3 regions of the Paenibacillus sp. TY11 genome follow, and region 1 is predicted to be linked to each of the others. Evidence: riboswitches for the same ligand, from Rfam matches in the RefSeq annotation. Region 1 holds a riboswitch; each other region holds the start of a gene.

Region 1 (4,350 bases):
TTTTATTGACATGTGGCTCCCCCCTACGTTGTAACGTGTAATGGATGCCTGTGGGCCAAAAGGAGATGTACCTTTATGAAACAGTTCACAACCAGACAAATCGTGTTGCTTGGTGTATTGCTGCAGGCCAGTATTACCCTTGTACATGCTCCCGCCCAGGCAGCAGATTACGCAAACCAGCATGCTTATTGGACTTGTATGGTTGCCGCCATTGTGCTGTGCCTGCCGATCTATGTGGCGCTTAGAATTAGGAGACGTTTTCCAGATCAGGATATGCTTCAGGCCATAGTAAGCTCTTATCCCGTACTGGGACGCATGCTGCTCTCGGTGTACCTTATAATTTTCCTGATTATATTTGCAAGGGATTTGAGAATTATTACGGATTTGGTACAGGTTACGCTGTTGCCGTTGACCCCAATTGTCGTGATTTCTCTGATTATATTGTTAACTTTAGTGTTTATGGCTAAAGGTGGAATTAGCACTATCGTGAATATGACGGAAGTTTTTGTTCCGCTGATGATCCTGACGCTCTTGACCATGCCGCTTATTTTCGGGCGTAATATGGATTTTGCGGTACTGAGACCGTTCTTGCATCCAGATGTAGGTGGAGTGGTCAAAGGGAGCTGGCGCATGCTTGGTTATATGGCAGACATTATGATGTTGCCCTTTGTGATTTTGGGAAAAAATTATAGTCCACGGAGCGCGTGGCTTGGGCATCTGACTGGAACCGTTTTTTTGGTTCTGATTGTGTTACTGGCAGAGCTGGTTATCGGTGTCCCCATTTTGTCACGACTGTTTTATCCTTCGTATGAACTGGCGCGTCAGTTGCAAGTGACCGATTTTCTGGATCGGTTCGATTTATTTGTGGGCGCTCTTACCGTGCCGACTCTGCTTACGAAAATGGGGTTTGATCTGTACGTCATCAGTTTGACTGTTAAGCGTATGTTTGCTCCAGCCTGGGGGAATTTGATTGTTTGGCCAGTTGGTTTGTTGGGTTACGTCTGTTCCTTTATGCTGTTCTCTAACATTGTACAAATATATGAATTCATCCGGGAGTGGACCGTGGTTATGGTCATGTTCTTTGTCTTCATGCCATTTGTGTTATGGCTGCTACTCCGACCCAAACGTAAAGAAGAAGGCGGCGGTGATAAGCCATCCGGCGAAAAGCAGGATAACAGACAGAAAGACCAGTTGGGGGGCGGAGAAAGACAGGCAGATTTATAAGATTACTATATCCATCAAAAAAGTAATTTTTATTTGTCTTTTAGCCCTCTAATTGTATACTTGATAGAAAGGATTACGACTTCTACAAGGGAGGGAACAGGATGGCACAGCGCATGGCAGGCAAGAGGATCGCCCTTGCTGGTCCCCGTAAAGCAGACGAAATGGCACTGTTGGTTGCAAAAATGGGGGGCGAGCCAGTGCAGCGTCCGGCCCAGGGGACGGTTTTTCTGGATGATATCGAGCTGCGCAACGCCGTTGTATCGTGGGTGAAGCAGCCGCCAGACTGGAACATTTTTACGACAGGCATGGGCCTGGACGCACTGTTCGATATGGCTGAGGATATGGGGGTGGCAGAGCAGATTATAGAGCTGCTCCAATCCTCGAACATTGCAGCGCGGGGCTACAAGACGGTCAATGGACTCAAAAAGCGTGGCTTCACACCAGCTGTACGGGATGAGGACGGAAGTTTGACCGGGTTGACGCGGGCCTTTGCCCCATATGATCTGAAGGGCAAGGAAGTGCTATTGCAGCTACACGGTGATCCGGCCCCACGGCTGGTGAAGTGGCTGGACGAGCAAGGCGCAATTACCCGGCAGGTGCTTCCTTATAAGCATATACCGCCCGAGGAAGAGAATTTGCAAGCGTTGCTGCAAGATATCGTAAATCGTAAGGTGGATGCCGTTACGTTCACGAGCGGTCCGCAAATCCGCTTTTTGGCTCAATATGCCAGAGAGCAAAATCGAATCGAGGATTTACTGGAAGCTTTTCGTGAGGATGTGATTGCTGTATCGGTAGGCAAGGTGACTGCGCAGTCCATATTGGAGGAAGGGATTGAACGGATCGTGTTTCCGGTAGAAGAGCGCATGGGCGCGATGATGGTGGAACTGGGAAGATATTTTGAACATAGCGATTCGGTGCATGGCTTTGGTCTGGAGATAGTGAAGCGGTCATTGAAATGAGATAGAAATTATAAATGCAGTGTGCTAAAAAGAACTTATATTTTCTGATACAGAGTAAAATAAAGATAAGGGCCTACGAGGTCTTTATCTTTTTTTGTTGGACATGCATCGACAAAGTTTTTTGTTATAGCGAAAATATTTATCTAATATAATGAATAAGTTTCGATGCATGATACTAGGACAGGAGCTGAGACGTTATGAATTCGATTTGTGTATTTGCCGGGTCCAGACCTGGACATTCATCGGTATATCTTGAGGCGGCAGGTAAGCTGGGGGAAGCCATGGCTCGACATCATTTCCGTCTGATCTATGGTGGCTCTAGCAGGGGGCTGATGGGTGAGGTTGCGGATGGAATGCTGGCGGGTGACGGTCAGGTCACCGGCATTATGCCCACCTTGTTATTTGATGCAGAGATCATTCATCGGGGAGTTACCGAATTTATTGAGGTAGCGAGCATGCATGAACGTAAAGCGGCAATGAGCGAGATGGCTGATGCGTTTATTGCCCTTCCGGGTGGATTGGGAACCTTTGAGGAGCTGTTCGAGGTATTGTGCTGGGCACAAATCGGCATTCATCGCAAGCCCATTGGGCTACTGAATGTGAATGGATATTTTGACCCGTTAGTAGAAATGGTACGTCATAGCGTGCAAGAGGGGTTTGCGGGGTCTGAGCATCCAGCGCTACTGAGTATCTCTGCGGACCCGGATGAATTGCTACATATGTTAAAAAATAAAGCAGAGAACTTGAAATAAAGCGTTTTTCGTGCTTGCACAACTGATTGAGGCAAGGTTATGATAAGACCCATAATCAAATAGCGGACAGACAAGGTGCCTTTGCGGTTGAGCAAAGGGTAACAGGGAATCGGGTGCAAGTCCCGAGCGGTCCCGCCACTGTAAGGAAGAGGATTCTTTTAAATGGTCACTCGTGAAAACGGGGAAGACGAAAGAATCTGTTGATGCCAAGCCAGGAGACCTACCTTGATCTGTATGCACCGTTAACCTTCGCGGAGAGGATGGGTGTACGAAATCAGGAAATCAGGCACACGTTGCTTTTTCCATGTTGGTTACAGGTTTGCGTGGATATGAACGTGCAGCAGCGTTTGAAGCGTAAACAAAACAGATGGAAAGCAGCGGCAGTTTGGAGGGAGACGAACTGTCTTCTTACGCTGTTTGTTCGTCTGATGAGAGATGCGTACATAGGAACCCCATCCGGGCAGGATGGGGTTTTTTGAGTTACAGGATGTCCACAAATCATTGAGATAGATAGGAATAGCTGCCCTGAAAAGGATGAATAGGAGGAGCACGATGAGCCCATTAGGAAAATTGCTGGTGATTGGATTTGGACCAGGAGATATGGAACATATCACAAAACGGGCGCTGGATGCGCTGGCCGAAAGTGAGGTCATTATCGGCTACAATACCTACGTTGATTTGATCCGTCCGTTGTTGAACGGACAGGAGATTGTACGCACAGGGATGACAGAGGAAGTGAGCCGTGCGCAGGAGGCGGTTCGTCAAGCAGAGATGGGCAAGAAGGTAGCCGTCATTTCCAGTGGGGATGCGGGTGTCTATGGCATGGCAGGGCTGGTGTATGAAGTGCTGATGCAAAAAGGGTGGCGTCGCGAGGACGGGGTTGAGGTCGAAGTCGTGCCGGGGATCTCGGCTATCCAGTCCTGTGCTTCGTTGTTGGGGGCGCCGGTTATGCATGATGCTTGCACGATCAGTCTGAGTGATCATCTGACCCCGTGGGAAACGATTGTGAAGCGTGTAGAAGCTGCGGCTTCGGCTGATTTTGTGATTGCATTATACAACCCGCGCAGTGGTCGGCGTACACGCCAGATTGTTGAAACTCAATCCATTTTGCTGCGTTACCGCGATCCACAAACTCCAGTCGGGCTGGTGAAGAGTGCTTATCGTGAACGTCAGCAAGTTATCGTAACGACGCTGGAAGATATGCTGAACCACGACATCGGGATGCTGACGACCGTAATCATCGGTAATTCCTCGACGACGGTGTATGACGGCTTAATCGTGACGCCGCGCGGATATCAGCGCAAATACACGCTGAATGCGACCGAGCAGGCGCTCAAGCCGCATCAGCGTCTCCGCACGGAAGCGGAGCCGTGGTCGCTGAGCGCGCAAGAGGATCGCGCGCTGGATACACCGCA
Region 2 (4,350 bases), 280 kb from region 1:
CGTAAAGCCCTTCACCCCTTTTTTCACACCAAACACATTGTCAGGATGCACAATGAACGACTGCGGCAAATCCGTATTAATGATATCCAGCGCTTGCAGCGTCGCCGCATTACGCTGCGCTGTATTCTTCGCCAGCTTCAAGCTGTTAAGAATGTTCTCCAGTGGTTTGGATACATAACGGCTTACATTGGCTTCGCTTTTCGAGGAATAAAACATGTCCATAAAATATTGCGGCTCCCCTGTATGAGCCGTCAGCATGCTGTACATAGCAAAATCCCAATCGTTTTTGGTCAACGCCTCGTCGATATTTTCCACCCTGCGAATCTTGACTTGGATTCCCTCTTTCAGCAATTGACTCTGAATGACCTCAGCCATCACGGAGAGCTCCGGGCGCTGAGGGAAAGTCAGCAGCGTAACCTCGAACGGCTTGCCTTGCTTGGTCCATGTGCCTTGGGCGTCCTTCTGCCAGCCATCCTTCGTCAACAACTGCTCCACCGTTCCGTCCAACGCTTTACGCTCAACTTTACCGAAGGGAAGAATGCTTGGGAATGGGCTGCTTGCTTCCGTGCCGAAGCCCCTCATGACGGCGCTCACAATGGATGTGCGTGGAATCAGGCTGTTCACCACCTTACGGTTGGCTGCATCCTTGAATACAGGCGATTCCATGTTGTACACGATCATATGGGTGCGCAAGGAAGGAGCCGATAGCACTTGTAGCTTGTCGTCCCTTTTCAGTACCTCCGCGTTATCTACCGGAATATCCGTCGCTACATCGACCTCGCCGGATTGCAGCGCCATCAGGCGTGAATTACCATCCGTAATGAACTTCATCGTCGCTTCAGCCAGCCGCGCCTTCTCGCCCCAATATCCGTCGTAACGCTCTACGACCAAGGATTGATCCTTGTTGAATGCTTTGATTTTAAAAGCACCTGTCATCGCAGGATAGCTCTGCTCATCTTGCATAGCTGCCACATCCAGCACAATCGTCGACGGATCAGCCAGATTGGACACCAGCGCCGCATTCGGCTGGTTTGTCGTGATTTTCAGCGCCAGCGGGCCGCTTACATCAATGGACTTCACATTCAGTAAATCCTTCGCCAGGTGGCTTTCCTCGATAGAGCGCAGCAAAGACGCTTTTACGCTTGCTGCATCCATACTCTTTCCATCATGAAAAGTGACCTTATCCTGCAAGCTGAACGTCCAAACCGTAGGACTGTCCTGCTTCCACTCCTTCGCCAGCCAAGCCACAGGCTCCAGCTTTTCATTCAAACGGACTAGTGTCTCACCTGCACCAGATCGCATGACATCCCAGCTATTGTCTCCGTGCGGGTCAACGCCCGACGGTTTCCACGTATACGCCATCACCAGCTTTTTATCTGCTGCTGTCTGTTGTGCGGGCGTGTTTTCGCCCTTGCCGGAGCTCTCCGCCGTCTTATTGGTTGTGGCACATCCCGAAAGAGCCATAACCGCCATCAGCAGCATCACTCCTGTACATATGAACCATGAACGCCTATTACGATTGCTTATCATTCCAATGAATCCCCCTCTAACTTGTAAAATCATATAAACCTAATGCGAAACGCGAAAAAAGCATTCCGGACCACTTGATCAGCAGTCAGAAATGCTTTCATTATAAAATGCCAAAACTCACCTCGAAGCCAACTCAAAAAAACATAGAAGGGATCGGATCGGTTTCAGACATTCTGTATGCAGCACGCCTAACCACCTCCCCAGCATCCCGTGGGTCTGACAGTGATGTTAAAACAGGCAGGTCTCCTGACTCCAGGCGTATCTTTCAGGCCTTCCCGGTTCTTCACAGTTCCAGTGGCCGTTCTGAAAGCTCCAGCAGTACCCTGCTGATGTCTGTATACAGTGGCGGGTCCGTGTCGGAATCTACCGAACTTCCCTTTTAAGTGAACACGCTTAATAACCATCTACATAGTCTCAACAAAACCCCGTATATAGAGTAGTCCGGCTCACACCTGTTTTCTTCCTTTATTCCTTTTGATTACGATCTTATTTTGTTGCTACTGGCTTGTCAACAAATGCTGCGAAATAATTTAAATTTGAACGATAGGGTAAGAAACAAGACATAACCTTCAATTGCATGCACGCAATTGGAGATTATGTCTTTACGTTGCGTGCACGTAATTGAAGTGTTAAAATTAGGTATAGAGATACCATCGTGTCCGTATACTAAAAGGAGCCTTCGCCGCGCCAACGGCAAAGACTCTTAGGACTTGAAAGGCTGTGGATCACCACGGCGCGCTAAATACTTAGCTAAACCCACCGTTAGGCGCCTAACCTAATTACGCGGTGGGTTTTCGTTTGTCCCGAAATTTCCGACGCAGCCAGCGATAAAGTTTACGAATACTAAACACCAGGCTTAGTAACGTAACCATCCAACGCAACACATCGTAGCACGACACAAGGTTGACCATCGGCTTCACCCCCTTTCGGGAAGCTGCACCGTGGTCCGAAAACATCCACCACTATTCAAAATCCATAAGGTAGATTATACCATGGCCTCGCTTACGACTCTGGCAAATTCTTCTAGTACATAAACCAACTAAGAGTTAACTTTAGCGCCAATGCGCAGTCGGATACTAATAAATTTCTCATCTCAGAAAGGATGTATTCCTTTTGAAAACAGCGTTTTATCAATAACTTCATGCTGCTTAATAAATAACCAGTTCTGGATAACTCCATGTCAAAAAGCCGGAAAAGAGGCATACAACCGCTCTCCGGCTCTCTTTACCTATTCCTAATCATCAAACCTTCTGCGGAACCTCCTGAACCGTCACGCTTTTGACCGATTCGCCTTGTTTTCTCGTCAAAACGATGTTCAAGACAATCGCTGTAAGCGAACCTGAAACGATGCCATTTTGCAGCAGCATTTTGGCAAAGCTCGGCAGCTGGTCGAACATTTGTGGCAGAACAGCAGAGCCTAGGCCCACGGCAATGCTGCATGCTGCGATCAGCAGATTGCTTTCCTTCCGTAGATCCACTTCTGACAAAATGGACATGCCTGATGCAGCGACCGAGCCGAACATGACGATCATTGCCCCACCCAGCACGGCGTTAGGAATCACTGTCGTTAAGGCAGCCAGCTTAGGCAGCAAACCAAGAACAACCATGATACCACCCGCAGCAAAAATAACGTTACGCGATTTGACGCGTGTGAGTGAGATCAGACCGACATTTTGCGAGAAGGCAGTGTAAGGAAACGCATTAAAAATACCCCCAAGCATAATCGCAAGTCCTTCGGAACGCAAACCATTGACGATCTGCTTCTGCTCCACCTTCTGATCAATCGCCTTGCCTACTGCCAGATAAACGCCCGTAGACTCAACCATGCTGACAATATTCACGATAATCATCGTACATACTGCCATAATGCTAAACTCAGGCTTACCAAAGTAAAACGGCTGCGCAATACTCACCCATGACGCATCTGCCACTGGAGCAAAATGCACCATTCCCATCGCATAAGCAACCACCGTACCTGCAAACAGACCAATGAGCACGGAAATTGAGCGTAAAAAGCCCTTTGCCAACCGATTCACAAGCAGGATAACCAGTAGTGTAACTAATGCCAGCAGCAAATTACGTGGCTGTCCAAAATCCGCACTGCCCTGGCCCCCTGCTACATTGTTCATTGCCACCGGAATGAGGGATAGACCGATAATCGTAACGACTGAGCCTGTAACCACCGTTGGGAAAAAGCGTAACAGCTTGCCATACAACGGTGCCGCAAGCACTACGAATATACCGGACAAAATGATGGCACCGTACGCGGTCGCCAAATTTGAGGTCGAAGCAATCGCGATAATGGGTCCTACTGCCGTAAACGTACAACCTAAAATGACAGGCAGTCTGCTACCGAAAAAACGTGTGCCCATAATCTGCAATAACGTAGCAATCCCGCAAGTGAACAGATCGGCAGCCACCAGATAGGCCATCTGAGCTGGCGTCAGGTGCAATGCTCCCCCTACAATTAGAGGTACAGCAATCGCTCCGGCGTACATCGCCATGACATGCTGGAATCCCAGTGCGAATAACTTTTGTTTACTTAACATCCCACATTCTCCTTAACGGAAGGAATCACCGCACCCGCTTCTTCTATAAAATGAACCTCGCCCGGTGCCATGGAAGCGATACGCGCAAGAGAGCGTACGGCAATGTTTCTTTGCTCCAACAGTCCACGGCCTTCCTGAAAGCTCTTCTCGATCACGCAGCCAACCCCGGCCAGCTCCGCTCCTGCTTCCTTTACAATATCCGTAAGTCCGACCAATGCTGCGCCAGTAGCCAGAAAATCATCTACGATCAGCACATGGTCGCTGGCATCGA
Region 3 (4,350 bases), on a different contig from region 1:
CTTTGTTCGGTCACAGCAGTTCCCCCCTGCGCAGCTTCTTGTTCCGGTACAGGAGATATGCGAAGAACGGTGCTCCAACAAAGGCCGTCATCACGCCCAGAGGAATTTCCGTTGGGGCTAACAACGTGCGAGCCGCCGTATCTGCCCAAGCCATAAAAATAGCTCCACCGAGCGCAGATAACGGAACAATCATCCGGTAATCAGGACCTGTCACCAGACGGATGATATGCGGTACAACGAGTCCCACAAAGCCAATCACTCCACATACCGAGACAGCGGCAGCTGTCAGTAGCGTGGATATGATCAGAACGGATAGCTTCGTCGCATCTACATGAACTCCCATGTGAGCCGCCTGACGTTCACCCAAAGCCAGAATATTCAGCACCCGTGCCCGGTTCCATAAAAACACCAGCCCTATGACCACGTAAGGTAAAAGGATTCCTGTATATGACCAACCACGCAGACTAAGACTTCCCATCGTCCAATACAATATTTCATTGACCGTCTCCTTCGACATGGCTGTCAGAAAAGAAACAACCGCTCCCAGAAAAGATTGCATCACCACACCCGACAAAATGAGACTTTGTGTCGGAATTTTCCCACCTTCCCGTGCCAGTGTCAGCACCATCCACAGCGTCAGCATTCCGGTCGTAAACGCCACTAGCGGCAGCGTCCATATGCCAACAAATGAAAATTGAAGGCCCCAATAAATCAGCACCGCCGCTCCTACCGAAGCACCTGAGGATACCCCCAGTGTATATGGATCAGCCAAAGGATTGCGCAGCACACCCTGAAATCCGGCTCCCGCCAGCGCCAGCGCTGCGCCTACCAACATTCCCAGTAACACTCGTGGCAATCTGACCTTCAAAATAATCTGCTCTGAGGATGTATTCCAATCCGGTGTAAACGTATCGCCTAACCACGGAAGGTGGTTAACCAGAATGCCCGTGATCTGGCTGACCGGAAGCTTGGCCGAGCCGATGCCAAGACAGAGTAGCAGCGTCAGCAACAGCAGGACAAGACCTGTCCCTCCAAAGCCGATCAGTTTACGATTCATTTGAAAATTTCAGGATAAACGCCCTTGGCCACTTCCTTGAGACCTTCCGTTACGCGTGGACCCGGACGACTGATCAAATTATCATCCACGGCAAACACCCGGTTGTGGCGAACAGCCGATATTTGATCCCATCCACTGCGAGCTTTAATGATTTCGCCGAGTGTTTGACCAGTTTTGTCGTCCTTGACACTTTTGCTGTACAAAATCACGTCAGGGTTCGCAGCAATAATATTTTCCTCACTAATTTGGTACCACCCCTTCTGCGTGGCACCTACATTTTCGCCGCCCGCCAACGTAATCAGCTCGTCCATAAACTCGCCTTTACCAACCGTCCAGCCTGGTGAAAACTCGACGTATACCCGCAGCTTCTGCCCTTTACCGATATTTTTAATTCCTTCTTTCACTTCCGCTACATCTGCTCTCATCTTGTCAGTCACCGCTCTCGCTTCTTTCTGATGATCGGTGATTTTCCCATACAATTCGATGTTAGCTATGACATCTTCGATCGTTTTCGGTTCCGTTTTAAAAATCATAATTCCCATATCACGCAGCTTGGTCGTAGCCTGTTCACTAAGTGAGATCCCTGCAAAAACGACTTCCGGGTTTGCAGCAATGATCGCCTCTTCGTTCGGTTTCATAATACCGCCCACTTTTGGCTTTTTCGTAGCTGCTTCCGGATAATCAGAGTAGTCGGAGACGCCGACAATTTCCTTATCCAGCCCGATAGCGAACAGCGCCTCGGTTTCTGCCGGGGAGACGGAAACGATTTTATCCGGTGCTTTTTTGAATGTAAATTCCTGTCCTGTGGCATCCTTAACCGTTAGCGGGTAAACCGTTTTGCCTGGAGGCTCTTGTGCGGTTACTGTCTGTCCCGGTTGCTGGGAAGAAGCCTGCCCCTCTTTATTTTCAGCATTCTTTCCATTAGCGCCACATGCACTCAGCACAACTGCCAAAATCAGAGCCAATAGACCTGTTGTCCAAACCTTTATTTTTTTTCCTGCCATGATTAGCACCCCTTCATAAAAAAATCGTTAAGAGCGTCACTTGAACATCATCCGATATCTTCTAACCCAGCCTTCTTTTCCTATCAAAAAACCCCCGCATCCTCATATCAGGACACAGGGGTCACGTTAGCGCAGATCGTGCGCAGGCGGCAGCTTCTTCCCGCATGGACAGTCACTGCGAACACGTCATCCTTTCCTCGAAGGATTATGGTGACAGGCGGACGGGCAGGTATCCTGACTTATGGTAAGATGCAGGTCCTAAAACTCTTTCATATGCTTGGTGGCACATAAAGCAGGACTAACGGGCATGTTTCCATTTACAGTGGCGGGACCGCGCCGGACTCACACCGACTTCCCTTTTAACAGCGCAGTGAAGGGAACCAACGGTTTCATCACACTGCGCCGACCTCGTCTGCTGGATATTTGATGTAGTGGTAGTCAAGCCGTTCTTTTACTTGATGATTATAGGTTAAAATGAGGCGGCTTACAACCCAAACAGCCTCTTTATCCGCTGGTGTCTAACCTAATGAGGAAGCATTTTCGCAATGTAATTGTGCGGTCCTGCCAACCTCAACTGAATCCTAAATGCTTCTCCCGGCTTCGGATTCAGGCTCCAAAAATCATGGCCCGGTATCAGCATGCAAGCCAATTGACGAATTACGCCACCATGCGTAACGACCAAAACAGAGGGCGGCGCAGCAGTCAAATCCATGGGTTGAACTTCCATAGCAATTCGCCACTCATACAGAGAGTCAAGAAATTCGCGCAGACGATTCACAAAATCTGCCCAAGGCTCTCCTCCAGGAGGGGTGATCCGTTGCGGCTCATCAATCCAAGCGCGATACAACTCCACATCCTTAAGCATGTCATACGTTTTTCCATCCCACTCGCCAAAATGAAGCTCTCGCAGACGTGGTTCCATAATAGGAGGCATAGCAGATAGGGAACGTCCAGACGTCAACTCTGATTTTGGCAAAATGATCTGCAAGGTCTGGCGACATCGCATCAAGTCGCTGCAATAGATTCGAGCAAAGGACTGCCCCTGCAATTTTTCCTGCAAAGGCTTTAATTCCTGCTCTGCTCCTGATAGCAAACCCAAGTCGGAGTGTCCCAGATATCGACGTTCTCTGTTCCATAAGGTTGTGCCATGACGTACTAACACAAGCTCCATGTCCCACTGCAGATCTTCTTTAGCATCATACGGCACCTTATCCTCCTGTGAGTTCGGACTTTGTGCGTATTCTACTGTCCTTTTTGCTGCTATATCTTGTTTCAAGATCATGTCACTTCCTGCTCGATCATTATTCAGTGTGTCACTCCTCACCGCACCCATCCCAAGGCAAAACAACCTGCGGCTCCTAACAAACACAATCCTACAAACATACTGGACACGGCGAACATCAGCTGGATCGTATGCCGTATATCTTTCGACTCTAGCGGTCGTATCCAATCGCCCATGTATGCACGAAAGGAGCGCACGCCATGATACACATTATAGCCTCCAAGACGAATCCCCAGTGCACCAGCAACAGCCGATTCCGGGAAGCCACTGTTCGGGCTTGGGTGCAGACGAGCGTCTCGCTTGACTGTGCGCCAGCTTCTTGCAGCATCTCGCTTGTACATCCACGCCGCTACCACAAGCATTGCCGCTGTCAGGCGTGCCGGTATGTAGTTAGCGACATCATCCAGACGTGCTGAAGCCCAGCCTAAATGCAGATACTTTTCATTTTTATAGCCAACCATGGAATCGAGCGTATTCACAGCACGATAAGCCAGCGCCAAGGGTGCTCCCCCGATCAAGGCATAAAAAAGCGGGGAAATAATCGCGTCCACGATATTTTCAGCGACCGTTTCGACGGTACCGCGTACAATCTCAGGCTCATCAAGCTGTTGCGTATCCCGCCCAACTATCATGCCCAGCTCCCGCCGTGCCGCAGCCAGGTCATCCGCCTGCAACGCTCGGTATACTGCCATTCCTGCGTCCTTTAGTCCTTTGGAAGCAATCGTGGTCGCAATCAGCACCATTTCTACGCCGACAGACAACCACGGATGAATCAAGGCAAGCAAGTGCAATAGCGCCCAGGCGAGCGTAAAGGAGCCTCCCGCCACAATGAGTGGAAGCAGTATACCCGCACGTTTCAACCCCCGGTCACTTCGGGCCTGGCGGCGAATCACTTTTTCCAATGCTGAAATGGCATGTCCCATACCGATGACTGGATGCGGCAACCACCTCGGGTCACCGATCAGCCTGTCCAAAAGGTAGGCTGCCAGGATAATCAAGCTAACTGT

What was found. A riboswitch is a leader RNA that binds a small molecule or an ion and turns the genes downstream of it on or off. The one in region 1 is predicted to bind cobalamin.
Region 2: linked by a shared signal. The riboswitch ahead of AC6EJC_RS01170 (ABC transporter substrate-binding protein) and the one ahead of cobJ (precorrin-3B C(17)-methyltransferase) in region 1 are both predicted to bind cobalamin.
Region 3: linked by a shared signal. The riboswitch ahead of AC6EJC_RS10640 (ABC transporter substrate-binding protein) and the one ahead of cobJ (precorrin-3B C(17)-methyltransferase) in region 1 are both predicted to bind cobalamin.

The regions. Positions count from the first base shown of each region.
Region 1 is NZ_JCBAIQ010000001.1:81-4,430, reverse strand. Features, by position in the region: gene AC6EJC_RS00025 (hypothetical protein) at 1-34, shown strand, start outside; gene AC6EJC_RS00020 (GerAB/ArcD/ProY family transporter) at 76-1,224, shown strand; gene AC6EJC_RS00015 (uroporphyrinogen-III synthase) at 1,326-2,183, shown strand; gene AC6EJC_RS00010 (LOG family protein) at 2,381-2,935, shown strand; cobalamin riboswitch at 2,993-3,177, shown strand; partial or broken gene cobJ (precorrin-3B C(17)-methyltransferase) at 3,488-4,350, shown strand, end outside.
Region 2 is NZ_JCBAIQ010000001.1:276,501-280,850, forward strand. Features, by position in the region: gene AC6EJC_RS01170 (ABC transporter substrate-binding protein) at 1-1,530, opposite strand, end outside; cobalamin riboswitch at 1,750-1,953, opposite strand; gene AC6EJC_RS01175 (nucleobase:cation symporter-2 family protein) at 2,772-4,079, opposite strand; gene AC6EJC_RS01180 (xanthine phosphoribosyltransferase) at 4,073-4,350, opposite strand, start outside.
Region 3 is NZ_JCBAIQ010000008.1:45,292-49,641, reverse strand. Features, by position in the region: gene AC6EJC_RS10650 (ABC transporter ATP-binding protein) at 1-14, opposite strand, end outside; gene AC6EJC_RS10645 (FecCD family ABC transporter permease) at 11-1,057, opposite strand; gene AC6EJC_RS10640 (ABC transporter substrate-binding protein) at 1,054-2,061, opposite strand; cobalamin riboswitch at 2,269-2,456, opposite strand; gene AC6EJC_RS10635 (histidine phosphatase family protein) at 2,585-3,343, opposite strand; gene cbiB (adenosylcobinamide-phosphate synthase CbiB) at 3,382-4,350, opposite strand, start outside; gene cobD (threonine-phosphate decarboxylase CobD) at 4,343-4,350, opposite strand, start outside.